One region of the Peptoniphilus rhinitidis 1-13 genome, then DNA from elsewhere that is predicted to be linked to it. Evidence: riboswitches for the same ligand, from Rfam matches in the RefSeq annotation. Region 1 holds a riboswitch; the other holds the start of a gene.
The links. Region 1 has a riboswitch for thiamine pyrophosphate ahead of thiT (energy-coupled thiamine transporter ThiT). Riboswitches for the same ligand answer to the same signal wherever they lie in the genome.

Region 1 (7,915 bases):
ACTACTGAAAGATTGGAACTAAAGAAGTATTGTAAATTCTGTAAAGAACATACAACTCACAAAGAAACTAAATAAGGAGGATTTATGGCTACTAAAACTACACCTAAGACTGAAGAGAAAAAAGGCAGTTTAGGTAGATACTTTAGAGGTGTGAAATCTGAATTCAAAAAAGTTGTATGGCCTACAAAGGATACTGTAATCAAATATTCAATAATAGTAATTGTGGCAGTTATTTTGTCATCATTATTGTTATTAGCATATGATAAAATCGTAATGTTTTTATTTGGTTTTATTTTTTGATTGGAGTGTTTTAATTGGATACACAAGAACTTAATAACAATGAAGCTTCAAAATGGTATGTAATTCACACTTATTCTGGTTATGAAAAAAAGGTAAAGGATAATATGGAAGCCATGGTTCATAATCGTGGAATGGAAGATTTGATTTTTGACATTAGAATTCCCATGGAAGAATATGTTGAAAATAAAGAAGGCATTTCAAAGGCAAAGGAGAGAAAGATGTTTCCATCTTATGTCCTTGTGAATATGATTATGAACGATGAAACTTGGTATCTTGTGAGAAACACAAGAGGAGTTACTGGTTTCGTTGGGCCAGCTTCAAAACCTGTGCCACTTACAGATGAAGAAGTGTTGCTACTAGGAGTTACCGATAGCAAAGAGTTATTCGATAACTTCGAAGTGGGAGAAGTTGTTAAAGTTATTAATGGACCATTTAAAGATTTGGTAGGTAAAATCGACAGCTTCAATTACGACAAAGCTAAGGTTAAAGTATGTATCTCAATGTTTGGAAGAGATACAATAGTTGAATTGGATTTCAATCAAATTATTAAAGAATAGTAAATGTGTGGGAGGGTAAACCCGCATTACCACAAGGAGGAAATAAAATGGCAAAAAAAGTCATAGCATTAGTAAAATTACAAATTCCTGCAGGAAAAGCAACACCAGCACCACCAGTTGGTACTGCACTAGGACCACATGGTGTAAATATTATGCAATTCACAAAGGAATTTAACGCAAAGACTCAAGATCAAGCAGGTATGATTATTCCTGTTGTTCTTACAGTTTATCAAGATCGTTCTTTCACTTTTATCACTAAGACTCCACCAGCTGCAGTTTTAATTAAGAAAGCTCTTAATATGTCTAAAGCAAGTGGTGAACCTAACAAGAAAAAAGTTGGAAAATTGACAAAATCTCAAGTTGAAGAGATAGCTAAAACAAAGATGCCAGATCTCAATGCAGCAAGCGTTGAAGCTGCTATGGAAATGATCGCAGGCACAGCTAGAAGTATGGGTATAGAAGTAGAAAGATAAGTGGGAGGCTGAGCCGAAAGTACCACGAAGGAGGTAAATATGCCAAAAAGAGGTAAAAAATATCAAGATAGCGTAAAGCTAATCGATAAATCAAATTTATATGATGTAAATGAAGCTCTTGACTTAGTTACAAAGACTGCTAAGGCAAACTTTGATGAAACAGTTGAACTTGCAGTAAGACTTGGTGTAGATCCAAGACATGCTGACCAACAAGTAAGAGGTACTGTAGTACTTCCTAATGGAACAGGTAAAGAAGTTAAAGTCCTTGTTCTTGCAAAGGGAGAAAAAATTAAAGAAGCTGAAGCAGCAGGTGCTGACTATGCAGGTGGAGAAGAATACGTTGAAAAAATTCAAAATGAAAATTGGTTTGATTTTGATGTACTTATTGCAACACCAGACATGATGGGCGTAGTTGGTAAGATTGGTAGAGTTCTTGGACCAAAGGGACTTATGCCAAACCCTAAATCAGGTACAGTTACATTTGATATAGAACAAGCTGTAAAAGAAACTAAAGCAGGTAAAGTTGAATATAGAGTAGACAAAGCTGCAATCATTAATGTTCCAATCGGAAAAGTTTCTTTTGGAGTTGATAAACTTGCTGAAAACTTCAAAGTAATTGCAGATGCTATAATAAAAGCAAAACCAGCAGCTGCAAAGGGTCGTTATTTAAAATCAGTGACAGTTTCATCAACAATGGGTCCTGGAATTAGAATTAACGGACAAAAATTAATGGAAAAATAAAAACACCAAAAATAAACCCCTCTTATTTCAGAAATTAAAAGAGGGGTATTTTTATGATTTTTTAAGAAAATCTTAAAGTTTTTTTAGTTTTAAAGTTTTTGCAAATCACGTGTTAGAAAATTTTTTAGTAAAAATATAACTAGTACAGTGACTGCAAAATCAATTGATAAGAAAGATGCATTATAAGTTATAGAGTAAGCCCATGAGTTCATACCAGCTGGAGTATATTGCTTAAAGAAGATTACTCCAGATAGAACATGGCAAATAAATCTACCTAGTACACCTACAAGTGATCCAAGTAAAATTGTTTTAATAGAATGAGTTTTTTGAAATTCATCCTTAAAAATTCCTGCAAGGCCTAAAAGACCATATGCTAATGGATAATCTAAAATAGCTTGAACTGGATGGAAAATACTTCCACCAAGTATCATAGATAATACTCCATAAACTGAACCAACTATAAATCCTTTAGAAGGTCCATACCTAAGAGCAAATATAATTAGAGGAATCATCTTGCCAGGAGAAATAGATCCGCCATTAGGTAGTTCATAAATTTTAATCGTACGAAGAATAAGGGCGAGTGCTATACACACAGAACCTTCAACTAACATTTTTGTTGTCCAATTTTTATTAATTTTTTGCATAAAAAATACCTCCTTTGCACATACTTAAAGAGGTTTAGACACTTCCCTCCACAAGCATTACCTTGATTGGTTTAAGGGTATAATCTCAGCCAAGTGGCACCCCTAGTGCAAGTTAATTATAGGTTATTGGTCTTCTTTTGTAAAGTAAGTTACAGATTAAAAAGATAATATAAATTGTATATTTAAATTAGTCACCAAAGAACATAAAAAAATATTGACAAATTAAATAAAAGTATATATAATACTAATGTTACTAAGCCGCAGACAGTAGGTGGCATTGCCATAAGTCCTACCGAGGTTTGAAATTCGAATTTATTTGATTTTCACATCTCACGGCGGCGTGAGATTTTTTTATTTTGGGGGTGACAAATTGAAAGAAGAAAAATTACAATCAAAACAAGCCCTAGTTGATGAAATTAAGGAAAAAATTCAAGGAGCACAATCTATAGTTCTTGTAAATTACAGAGGTCTTACAGTTGAAGAAGTAACTGAACTTAGAAGTAAGTACAGAGAAGCAAATGTTGACTACAAAGTTTACAAAAATACAATGATGAAACGTGCTTTTGAAGAATTAGAAATTACTGGACTTGAAGAATTTTTAAAGGGACCAAGTGCCGTAGCTTTTGGTATGGAAGATCCAGCAAGTGCAGCTAAAATTTCATCAGAATTTGCAGAAGATCATGAAGCTTTAGAAATTAAAGCAGGTTACGTTGATGGAAAAGTATTATCACTTTCTGAAATTGACGATCTTGCTAAATTACCATCTAAAGAAGTTCTTGTTGCACAAGTACTTGGCGGCTTGAATGCACCAATCCAAGGATTCGCAAATGTATTAAATGGAACATTGTCAGGATTTGCTAGAGTTATTGCACAAATTGCTGATAAAAAAGAACAAGAAGCAGCATAATATTATGCTAAAAAATTAGGATTATTAAAATAACGGAGGAATAAAATGTCAGAAAAAGTAGAAAAATTAATTGAAGAAGTTAAAGAACTTACAGTATTAGAATTATCAGAAGTAGTTAAAGCTCTTGAAGAAGAATTCGGAGTTTCAGCAGCAGCACCAGCAGCAGTTGCAGCAGCACCAGCAGCAGGCGGAGCAGCACCAGCAGCAGAAGAAGAAAAATCTGAATTTGATGTAGTAATCACTGAAGCTGGACAAGAAAAAGTTAAAGTAATAAAAGTTGTAAAAGATATTACAGGACTTGGACTTAAAGATGCAAAAGCAGTAGTTGACGGAGCACCTAAAGCAGTTAAAGAAGGCGTTTCAAAAGACGAAGCTGAAGAAATCAAATCTAAGCTTGAAGAAGTTGGAGCAACTGTAGAAGTTAAATAATTAATGTGAAGTTAATTTGTAAGGCTCTGTAGTACCTTGTTAGAGATTTACTCCCTAACAAGGTACTACAGAGCCTTACAAAATATAATTAGAATTTTTAAAAATTGGCAAACTCGGAGTAATCTTCTGAGTTTGCCAATTTTTTTATATAAACTATTAAACTATATATTTAATAGTTTATAGGAATTAGTTTTACTAAAGATACTCTCGTTAAAATTTATTTATAATATGTTTTACTTAGATTATTTACAATGTCTTTACTCTTCTTTAAAGGAAAGTAAATTATTATGTCCTATAATTCACCTTGAAGTTTAAGAATTTAGTTTTATATAAATATATTTATATGAAAGGATAATAGATAATAATGGAGGAAAATCTAGATAATTTCAAGATAGAAGCCAGTATAAGAAACTATATTATTAATACAGCTCAAAGTAATAAAAGAGGGGGAAATATAAGTTTACCAAGTGAAAATGAGTTATCAAAATTATTTAATGTAAGCAGGCATACAGTTAGAAAAATTTACAGTAATTTAGAGAAACTTGGTTTAGTCCATCCTGTTCAAGGAGTAGGCAGATTTATGGTAATAAAAGAACCGAAAATAAACCTAGATCTTACAGAGACAAGCTTTACAAAAAAGATGAAAGAACAAAATATACCATTAACTACTTTAAATCTAGGATTAAAGAAAGTTACAGGAGAAGAACTTGTAGAAGCAAAAAGAGAAGGATTAATGGGAAATATCTATAAGGTATCTAGGCTTAGGAAATTATATAATATTCCATCTGCAATTCACAATTCCTATATAAGCGATTATAAATTTCCGCAAATAGAAAAAGAAGGTTCAAAAATTCTTTCAATTTATGAATATTATAAAAGCAAAGATATAAAAGATTTTAAAATTTCAAAATCTACTTTAAGTGTAGATTTACCAACGATTGAAGAAATTGAAATTTTAAAAGTTGGCAGCTTAGTTCCAATCCTAGTTTTAGAAGGAAAATTATTAGATAAGGAAGGTAGTTTAATAGAAATTATTAAGACAGAGTATAGAAGTGATATATTTAAATATTCTTTAGAATGAAACTCAAGAGTAAAATATTTTATTTATTCTTGAGTTTTTATTATTTACTAAGTGTTTACAAAAAAAATAAGATTATTATATTGGCGCCAAGATAGACTATTTTTCGGAGGAGGATAAGGTGGATAAAAAAGAAAGAACAAAAATATTTATTGAATATGCACAAGATGAGGTAAAAGAATTTGCTAAAGAAGTATCAGAAATACATAAGGTAGAAATAATACAAGAACCAAGAGAGGGTTTAGCTATGATAAAAGTTCGTGAAGCTGCTAAAAATTCCTTATTTTATCTTGGTGAGCTTTTGATCACTGAGTGCAAAGTTAGGATAGATGATCAAGTAGGGATAGGAATTGTAAGAGGGAGCAATTATGAATTAAGCAAGGCATTAGCAATTGCAGATTCAGCATTTGAACTTAATCTTCCAATTTGTGAAAAATATATAGATATATTTTTCAACTGTAAGAATGAAGGATTAAAGAAATTAAATAAAAAAGACAGTATTATAGCTAATACAAGAGTTAATTTTAATATTATGAATGAATAGTGGTGAAAAATGTTAGAGAAAGAATTTAAAAATCAGCAAAATTTCAGAAAAATAATGGATTCTTTTGCCTATCCAGGAAAGATTAATAAAATAGTGAGTTTTGAAAAATATAAGGGTAGTTTATTCCCTCAAACTATAGACTTAATAACTACACTTGTAGATGGTGAGGTATCTTTTTATATCTATAAAGAAGATAAGCAGGCAGAAGAGGAAATAATAATAAGGACAAATACTAAAACAGGAACTATATCTAAAGCTGACTATGTTGTTATTGGTTTAGATTATGAAAATGAAATTTGTGATTGTTTAAAAGAAGTTAAAAGAGGAACTTTAATAAATCCTCACACAAGTGGAACTTTAATTATTGAGACAAGAGAAATATTAGATGATGGAAATATAAGCCTTATGGGGCCAGGGATTAAATATATAAATAAAATTGGAATAGATAATTTTGATTGGATAGAAATAAGAAATGAAATAAATTCTGAGTTTCCAATAGGAGTTGACATAATTCTAATTGATCAATATAAAAATTTACTTTGTATTCCAAGAACTACAAGAATGAAGGTAGGTGAAAAAGATGGCTTATGTTGCAGTTAAAGGTGGTCAAGATGCAATAAAAGAATCTAACAGGCTTCTTGATTATGACAGGGTGAAAGATGAGCAGTTACTAGAAATTGATGTAATTAAATCCGAATTAAAAGATCTTTTGTATCAAGTAATGTCGGAAAGTAGCCTATATGATGAAGATTTAGCAGCTCTTGCTATAAAACAAGCAATGGGCAGTATGGAGGAAGCTGTTTTTTTATTAAGAGCCCATCTATCAACATTACCTAGGTTGTACTATACTTCGGTAGCTGATCCTAGAAATATGCATGTTGAAAGAAGGATATCTTCTTCTTTTAAAGATATACCTGGAGGCCAGTTTTTAGGTAAGGCATATGATTTTAAACAAAGATTTTTAAATTTTGACTTAACAAATGAAAATAAGGAAGCTTTAAAAGCCTTAAAAGAACGATTTGAAAAACAAAACTTAAAAAATACAGATATTAATTTTACAAATTTACCAAAAGTTGTTGATTATTTAATAAAAGAAGACTTATTTAATAAAAGGGAAAATGACGATAGAGAACCTGATGATATAACTAAAAAAAAGATTGAATTTCCTAGCTCAAGAAGTCAAAGATTGCAAAGTTTGACTCGAGGACAAACGGGCGCAGTTACTTCATTAGGATATGCAAAAATCCGAGGATTTGGAATTGGAAGCCATCCCAATATAGGAGAATTAAGAGTTGGGGATCTATCACTTTATGTAAATAATAATTCAGAAGATGAATATTATATAGGATCTATAAAAGTTACAGAAGTAGAAGCCTTCTGTGCATCAGGTAATGAAGATCCTTCTAATCCTCTTGGATTTGAAATTGGATATGGATTAGTTTTTGGGCAAAATGAAACTAAAGCAATTGCAATGAGTGTTTTAGATCATTCACTTGAATATAAACAAGAAGGAGATATCACAGGAGATGATGAGTTTATTTTACTCCATATAGATTCGGTAGAATCAACTGGATTTATATCTCATCTTAAATTGCCACATTATGTAACATTTCAATCTAAATTAGATGGTATAAGAAAAATTCGTAAGGGAATAGATTATGATAAATAATAAAAAAAATTTTGCTTTTTTAGATGAAAATTCAAAAAAAGAAATTAGAAGGACTATTTTAAAGGCAATATCTATACCAGGTTATCAAGTACCTTTTGCATCTAGAGAACTCCCAATTGCTAGAGGATGGGGGACTGGGGGACTCCAAATCAGTTTATCAATTATAGGAGAAAAAGATGTATTAAAGGTAATAGATCAAGGTAGTGATGAGAGTGTGAACTCAATTAATATCAGAAATCTTATAACAGAATTTACAGGAGTAAAAGAAACTATAAAAACACAAGATGCAACAATAATTCAGTCAAGACATAGAATTCCGGAAATAGAATTAAATGAAGATCAAATATTAGTATTACAAGTTCCAGAGCCAGAACCTCTTAGAAATGCAGAGCCCTATGAAAGAAAGACTAAAGAAATGCATGGATATTGTGATTATTCAGTAGCTTATTTGAATATATTTGAGGAAATAATCAAATATGGGAAAGCATCAATGCATGCGGATTATCCAGTAATAGTAAATGATAGATATTTGATGGCTCCAAGCCCAATTCCAAGATTCGATAATCCTAAGAT
Region 2 (7,915 bases), on a different contig from region 1:
TCCCAGAAGAGTTCCACGAAGAATTAATTCCTGAATTTTTAGAAGAACTTACTACTAGGGGAAGAATCTATGGTTATAGATTTAGACCTGAAGGAAGAATTTACGGAAAACCTATTGACGAATACAAAGGAAATTGTCTAGCTGGAAAAGCTTTCCAAGTAATGATTGACAATAACTTAGACTTTGATGTTGCTTTATATCCATATGAACTTGTAACTTATGGAGAAACTGGTTCAGTTTGTCACGACTGGATGCAATACAACTTAATCAAACAATATCTTGAAATTATGCACGATGACGAAACACTTGTAATGGAATCTGGTCATCCACTTGGACTATTTAAATCAAGAAAAAATGCTCCAAGAGTTATAATTACTAATGGTCTTATGGTTGGTCTTTATGACAATCTTGACGATTGGGAAGTTGCAGAAGAAATGGGCGTAGCTAACTACGGACAAATGACTGCTGGTGGTTGGATGTACATTGGACCACAAGGTATTGTACACGGAACTTACAACACTATTCTAAATGCTGGTAGATTAAAACTTGGTCTTAGCGAAAAAGACAACTTAGCTGGCAAATTATTTGTTTCATCTGGACTTGGTGGAATGAGTGGTGCTCAAGGTAAAGCTGGAGATATCGCTGGTGCTGTTTCTATCATTGCTGAAGTTGATATTTCAAGAATTGAAACTAGACTTGAACAAGGCTGGATTCAAAAACTTGCTGAAACTCCTGAAGAAGCTTGCGAACTTGCTAAGGGTGCTCTTGAAAAGAAAGAAGCTCTTTCTATTGCATTCCACGGAAATATCGTTGATCTTCTTCACTATATGGACGAAAATGACTTCCACATTGACCTACTTTCTGACCAAACTTCTTGTCACAATGCGTACAATGGTGGATACTGTCCAGTTGGAATTTCTTTTGAAGAAAGAACTGAACTTTTAAGAACTGATATTAAAAAATTCCGTGAACTTGTTGATGAAACTCTTAAACAACACTTTGAAGTTATTAAAAACCTTACTGATAAGGGAACTTACTTCTTTGATTACGGTAACTCTTTCTTAAAGGCTATCTATGATGCAGGAGTTAAAGAAATTTCTAAAAACGGTAAAGACGACAAGGACGGATTCATTTGGCCTTCTTATGTAGAAGACATTATGGGACCACTTCTATTTGACTATGGATATGGACCATTCAGATGGGTTTGCCTAAGTGGTAAACACGAAGATTTAATTGCAACTGACCACGCTGCAATGGAATGTATAGATAAAGACAGAAGATACCAAGATATGGATAACTATATCTGGATCAGAGATGCTGAAAAGAACCAATTAGTTGTTGGAACTCAAGCAAGAATTCTTTACCAAGATGCTAAAGGTAGAGTTGAAATAGCTCTTAAATTTAACGAACTTGTTAGAGAAGGAAAAATTGGTCCTGTTATGATGGGTCGTGACCATCACGATGTATCTGGTACAGACTCTCCATTTAGAGAAACTTCTAACATCAAAGACGGTTCTAATGTAATGGCTGATATGGCTACTCAATGCTTTGCAGGTAACTGTGCAAGAGGTATGAGTTTAGTTGCTCTTCACAATGGTGGTGGAGTTGGTATTGGTAAATCAATCAATGGTGGATTTGGTCTTGTACTTGATGGATCTGAAATGGTTGATGAAATCATTAAACTTTCACTTACTTGGGATGTTATGAGTGGTGTAGCTAGACGTAACTGGGCTAGAAATGATCATGCCATCGAAGTAACTAAAGAATTTAATGAAGATAATGAATTCGGACACATTACTCTTCCTTATCTTGTAAAAGATGAACTAATTGATAATGCTGTTGACGAACTAAACATTGACTGAGTTTAATTAAATATAAAATTTGCCCTGCTTTTTTGGCAGGGCTTTTTACATATTTGAAAAATTTTTCTATATTTTTAATTTGTTTATTATTTCTCTCACATTTTCTTCTACTTCATTTTCCTTTAAAGAAAATATTCCTTTAGACATACATATACCTGGTATGTCTACGCCACTAAAAAAATCTAGGTTTTCTCTTTTTACCCCTCCTATTGGAAATACTGGAATTAATACTGAATCTCTTATATCTTTATAATTTTCTAAAGAAATCATAGACGCATCTTTTTTAGTTTCTGTTTTAAAGAAAGCTCCCGTTCCAATATAAGACGCACCCATATTTTCTGCTTCAATGGCAAGCTCAGGCGTCTTTGCTGTTGCCCCTATCACTTTATCTCTTCCCAAAACTTTTCTTGCAGTTGACACTCTTTCGTCATCTTGACCAAGATGAAGGGCAACATTATATTTTTCTGCAAGTTTTAAATTATCATTTAATATAAATAGACATTCTTCTCCAATTTCTTTTTTTATATTTATAATTTTTTCTCCAAGTTTATATTCATCTGCAAATTTATCTCTAAGCTGATAAATTCTCATCCCACCTTTAACCGCATTTTTTATTCTTAATACTTTATCTCCTTCTGAGATTCCATACAAAGTAGGCTCCTTAAATTTATAAGTTGGGACTAAAACATCAACTTCCCCTTTTATTTCATCTATAATTTGCATATTTTTTATAATGTCCAAGGCAGTTATACTATTGTTCCTTATATCTTTTTTCGCAATTTGCCTTAAAAATATCGAAGAAAGAACACAAGCTTTTAAATTAGACATTGGACTAGCTAAAAGAGATCCTATCATTGCAGATTCCATATCCCCTAGACCAGTTATCTTCTTTAAATTTTCATCTCCACCACATATAGAGATGACCATGTGAGAATTTGCAATTATTTCATATTTTCCACTTACTAAAATTGTTGCACCAGTTTTTTCATTTAACTTTATTGCAAGATTTATAAAATCATTTTGTGTAAAATCTGCATCTTTGGAATCTACACCTGTAAAAGTTTTTCCATTAACCAAGTAATTGATTTCATTAAAGTTTCCTCTAATTACATTAAATTTAAAATTTTTAATGAGATATTTTGCCAAATCACGTCTTAGCTTGCTAGAAGAAACTCCAACTGGATCTAAAACAATGGGGATTTTATTTTCATTTGCAATTTTTGCAGATATTTTAATAGCTTCAACTTTATCATCGTTTAACATCCCCATATTTAATACAAGAGCAGAGGACTTTTCTGTAATTTCAGCTACTTCTTTTGAATAGTCTGTCATCATTGGGCTTGATCCTATTAAAAGAGATAGGTCAGCCACCCTATCGCTTGTAACACTATTTGAAATTATGTGAACCAAAGGAGCTTTTTCCCTTAGATCTTTTAAGTTATAACTTATTTTCATTTTTATCACGCAAATTATACATATGATATAGTGAACCTCTTCCCTTTCCTATATCAAAACCAAAAGCAATTGCTCCTGTTAAATATTTTTTTGCAGAAAATACTGCATCATAAAGGCTCTTACCACTTGCTAACTCACAAGTTATGGCACTTGAAAGAGTACAACCTGTGCCATGTGTATTTTCATTATCAATATTTTCTCCTTTTATAACAGAAAGACCAGCCTTGTCAAAAAGCACATCATCCTTAGATTCTTTAAGATGTCCACCTTTTATAAGCACTGCTGTATTATATCTTTCGTATAAAATTTTTGCCGCTTCTTTCATTTCTTCAAGCTTTTCAATCTTCTTCCCATAAATTATTCCTGCTTCAATTATATTTGGTGTGATTAATGTTATTTTGTCAAATAAAATTTCTTCCATCTTCTCCACAGTAGCATTGGGCGTAAGGTTAAATCCACTTGTAGATGTTATAACTGGATCTAATACAATGGGAATATCTCTTAAATATTTATCAATAATCTCTGATATAACTTCTACTTGTTGGTGATTTGCCACCATTCCAATTTTTACAGCATCTGGCAATACATCTTCGCAAATTGATATAAGTTGATCCCTTAACATTCCTTTTTCTATATCAAGAGAGGATTGAACACCCATAGTATTTTGTGCAGTAATTGCTGTAATCGCACTCATCCCATAATATTTATAGCTAGTTATAGTCTTCAAATCTGCTTGAATACCTGCACCTCCAATGGAGTCCGAACCAGCTATTGTAAGAATATTTTTAATGTCCATTTAAATTCCTCTCAAATTTAAAATATTTTCCAAGCGATGTGTTCTTAATACTTAAAATAATTATAATCGCTATTATAGAACCGCCAAGAGTACTCACTGAAAAAGGAATTACCAAACCAAATATCGCCATCTCTTTTCCAAGTATAAATTTAGCAACAGGATATGCAATTAATGCACCAATTACACCTGTACCAATTACTTCTCCTAAAAAAGCAAAGGAAAGCTTTCTCGTCTTATAATATAATATTCCCGCGAATAAAGCTCCAACCATTGAGCCAGGAAAAGCCATTGGGGAACCTGTTCCTGAAATATTTCTAATAAGTGAAATACAAAAAGCAACAAGAACAGAGTAAACTGGTCCCAAAAATACAGCAGATAAAACATTTACCATATGCTGTATTGGATAACATTTTGCCAAGCCCACTGGAATATTTACAAAGGAAAAAACAACACCAATAGCAACAAAAAGAGCTGCTATTGTCAATTTCTTAGTATTAGATTTCATATTAAACCTCCCTGAGAGCATATTGACAAAGCAGCTACATTTAGCCTTATAAATCCCTACGTTGGCATTATCCAAATCAGGTAAACGGTCGAAACTACTAGTTTCCTCTCAGCCTGTCAACAAGCTCCCTTCTATTTTTATTTAATTATATCACTAAAATATTATTTTTAAAAATAATTGACATTTACCTATAAATAACTTATAAATTTAAATCTTTACAATAAATCAAAATTTTATTTTTATATCTTTACCTTCAAGAATTAAATTCATGTTCCTTGCAGAACACATAGAACCACACATAGTGCAGGTGTTCTCTTCTTCTGGAATTGATGAATCTCTGTACTCCCTTGGTTTTTCTCTGTCAAGAGCAATATCAAACATACCTTGCCAATCTAATTTTTGACGTCTTTTACTCATCTCAAGATCCCACACTCTTGCTTCTTTTATTTTATTAATATCTCCTGCATGAGCTGCAATCTTGCAAGCAACAATCCCCTCACGAACATCGTCTACATCTGGAAGTCTCAAATGTTCAGCAGGAGTTACATAACATAAAAAATCTGCCCCATGAGATGCTGCAATCGCCCCACCAATGGCTGATGTAATATGATCATAACCAGGAGCTACATCTGTAACAAGTGGCCCCAACACATAAAAAGGTGCGTTGTGACAAAGTTTCTTTTGAAGTTTAACATTAGTTTCAATATCACCTATTGGCACATGCCCAGGACCTTCTATAATCACTTGAACATCTTTTTCCCACGCCCTCTTCGTGAGCTCTCCTAATGTTATAAGTTCCGAAATTTGAGAAGGATCTGTCGCATCGTGAATACCACCCGGCCTAAGTGAATCTCCAAGAGAAAGTGTAACGTCATATTCACGACAGATATCTAATAATTCATCATAATATTCATAAAATGGATTTTCTCTGTCATTCATCTTCATCCAACCGAAAAGAAGTGAACCACCACGTGAAACAATCTCATTTACACGTCTATTCCTCATAAATATTTCTGCATTTGCTCTATTTATACCAGCATGAATTGTAACAAAATCGACGCCATTTTCAGCATGATTTCTAACAACTTCCAAGAATTCCTTTGGCTTTATATAAGAAAGTCCTTTGTCCAAAAAACCAACTGCATCATACATTGGTACAGTTCCTATCATTGCAGTAGATCTCTCAATTAGTTTTTTTCTAAACTCTTGAGTCTTTCCATAATTGGAAAGATCCATAATAGATTCTGCGCCCATTGATAGAGCCATATCTACTTTTTTCATTTCCATATCAATATCATTTAGGTCTTTAGAAATACCTAGATTTACGTTAATTTTCGTTCTAAGTCCAGTTCCAATACCTTCTGGCGAAATTGATTTGTGATTTTTGTTTTTTGGAATTACAATTTCTCCACAAGCAATTTTCTCTAATAAATAGTCACAAGATACATTTTCCTTTTCTGCAACAATCTTCATCTCTTCAGTGACAAAACCATGCTTTGCCGCTTCCATTTGAGTAGAATATTTCATAAATAAAAAAAACCTCCTAAAAATATTATAGGAGTGGCATTACTTTTCCCCATCAAGGCATTATCCTAACAGGTAAAATGGTCGAGTGTTAACTCCTCTCAGCAATTTGCTCCCATAAGTTTATTTATTATATTATTTGTAAATTTTAAAATCAATCTTATAATTTTGAATTATACTGTTTAATATTTTATAACTGAATATACTTTCTCTCCACCTAAAACTTCTCTTCCTTTTAGTTCTGGGAGTTCTACCAAAAACACTAAAGAAGAAACTTCTCCTTCTAACTTCTTTACAAGATCCACACAAGCTTTTGCTGTACCACCTGTTGCCAAAAGGTCATCTACTATTACAACTTTTTCTCCAGGTTCTATTGCGTCTTCATGTATTTCTATTGAATCTCGTCCATACTCAAGTTCATAAAATTCTTTTATCTTACTCGCAGGAAGCTTTCCTGGTTTTCTCACAGGAATAAATCCCTTGCCAAGTTTATAAGCTAATGCAGACCCAAATATAAATCCCCTCGCTTCAATTCCTATAATCTTATCTACATCTTTATCTATTTTTTCTGCCATTTCATCAACTGAAAGTTTAAAAGCATAATTATCTTTTAAAAGAGTCGTGATATCTCTAAAAATTACACCAGGCTTTGGATAATTTTCTATTGCACGAATCGTATCTTTTAATTCCATAACATCCCCCATTCCTTTATAGTATAACATCATTTTTTACCATTTATCCAAAAACTTTTAATATTTAAGCTTTATATGGTATAATTATTTAAATTTTTAATCTTAAGTTAAACTTGCATTTAGAGGTGTAATATGAACAAAAATATTCACAATAAAAATTACAATATTAGAAAGGCAACTTTTGGCGAAGCTGTATTTACATTCGCCTTTCTTGTTATAATAATGTTTATAAGCATAATTAAATACGAAGAATCTCCACATATCCCTATGTTAATTGGAGTACTTATCGCTTCCATAGTAGGTCTTAAAATTGGATACAGTTGGAAGTTTATAGAAAATTCAATGATAAAGGGAATCTCCCAAGCAATGCAATCTATTATAATTCTTGCAATAATAGGAGTTTTAATTGGTATATGGATACTTTGCGGTGTTGTTCCAACTATGATTTATTATGGTCTTTTAATATTAAAACCATCATTCTTTTTAGTAGCCACAGTTTTAATTGCATCCATAACTTCCCTAGCTACGGGTACAAGTTGGGGGACTGCCGGAACGATGGGCATTGCTCTTATGGGTATTGCAAAAGGCCTTGGCATTCCTGCACCTATTACAGCAGGTGCAATTCTATCTGGTGCATATTTTGGTGACAAAATGAGTCCCCTATCTGACACTACAAACCTTGCACCTGCCATGGCGGGTACCGATGTTTTTACTCACATAAAAGCAATGTTAAAGCCTACTCTCATAACTTACGCTATAACTCTTATTATTTTTGGATTTTTATCTACAAAGTACAAAAATGCTTCTGCGGATTTATCTAGTATAAACATTATAACTAATGGTCTAAAAAATAATTTTAACATTAGCCCCATACTATTAATTCCGCCAATTGTAGTTATTGTTTCCATTGCAGCAAAAGTACCTGCACTTCCTGGAATTAGCCTTGGCATTATTGTCGCTGCATTTTTAGGCCCAATTTATCAAAAAGTTAACTTTGGAGATATATTATCTGCTGCATTAAATGGTTTTGTTTCAAATACAAATGTGGAATCTGTTGACAAACTTTTAACAACAGGCGGAC

Region 2: another riboswitch for thiamine pyrophosphate. It lies ahead of thiW (energy coupling factor transporter S component ThiW); the one in region 1 lies ahead of thiT (energy-coupled thiamine transporter ThiT).

The regions. Positions count from the first base shown of each region.
Region 1 covers NZ_BAEW01000002.1:46,290-54,204, reverse strand. The annotation lists gene rpmG (50S ribosomal protein L33) at 1-75, shown strand, start outside; gene secE (preprotein translocase subunit SecE) at 85-300, shown strand; gene nusG (transcription termination/antitermination protein NusG) at 315-857, shown strand; gene rplK (50S ribosomal protein L11) at 905-1,330, shown strand; gene rplA (50S ribosomal protein L1) at 1,370-2,071, shown strand; gene thiT (energy-coupled thiamine transporter ThiT) at 2,161-2,715, opposite strand; TPP riboswitch at 2,742-2,829, opposite strand; ribosomal protein L10 leader region at 2,956-3,077, shown strand; gene rplJ (50S ribosomal protein L10) at 3,086-3,622, shown strand; gene rplL (50S ribosomal protein L7/L12) at 3,668-4,051, shown strand; gene RH95_RS01680 (GntR family transcriptional regulator) at 4,416-5,132, shown strand; gene phnG (phosphonate C-P lyase system protein PhnG) at 5,251-5,673, shown strand; gene phnH (phosphonate C-P lyase system protein PhnH) at 5,683-6,273, shown strand; gene RH95_RS01665 (carbon-phosphorus lyase complex subunit PhnI) at 6,254-7,342, shown strand; gene RH95_RS01660 (alpha-D-ribose 1-methylphosphonate 5-phosphate C-P-lyase PhnJ) at 7,332-7,915, shown strand, end outside.
Region 2 covers NZ_BAEW01000003.1:174,140-182,054, forward strand. The annotation lists gene hutU (urocanate hydratase) at 1-1,862, shown strand, start outside; gene thiM (hydroxyethylthiazole kinase) at 1,929-3,317, opposite strand; gene thiD (bifunctional hydroxymethylpyrimidine kinase/phosphomethylpyrimidine kinase) at 3,301-4,113, opposite strand; gene thiW (energy coupling factor transporter S component ThiW) at 4,103-4,618, opposite strand; TPP riboswitch at 4,654-4,759, opposite strand; gene thiC (phosphomethylpyrimidine synthase ThiC) at 4,844-6,145, opposite strand; gene RH95_RS03770 (adenine phosphoribosyltransferase) at 6,325-6,834, opposite strand; gene nhaC (Na+/H+ antiporter NhaC) at 6,967-7,915, shown strand, end outside.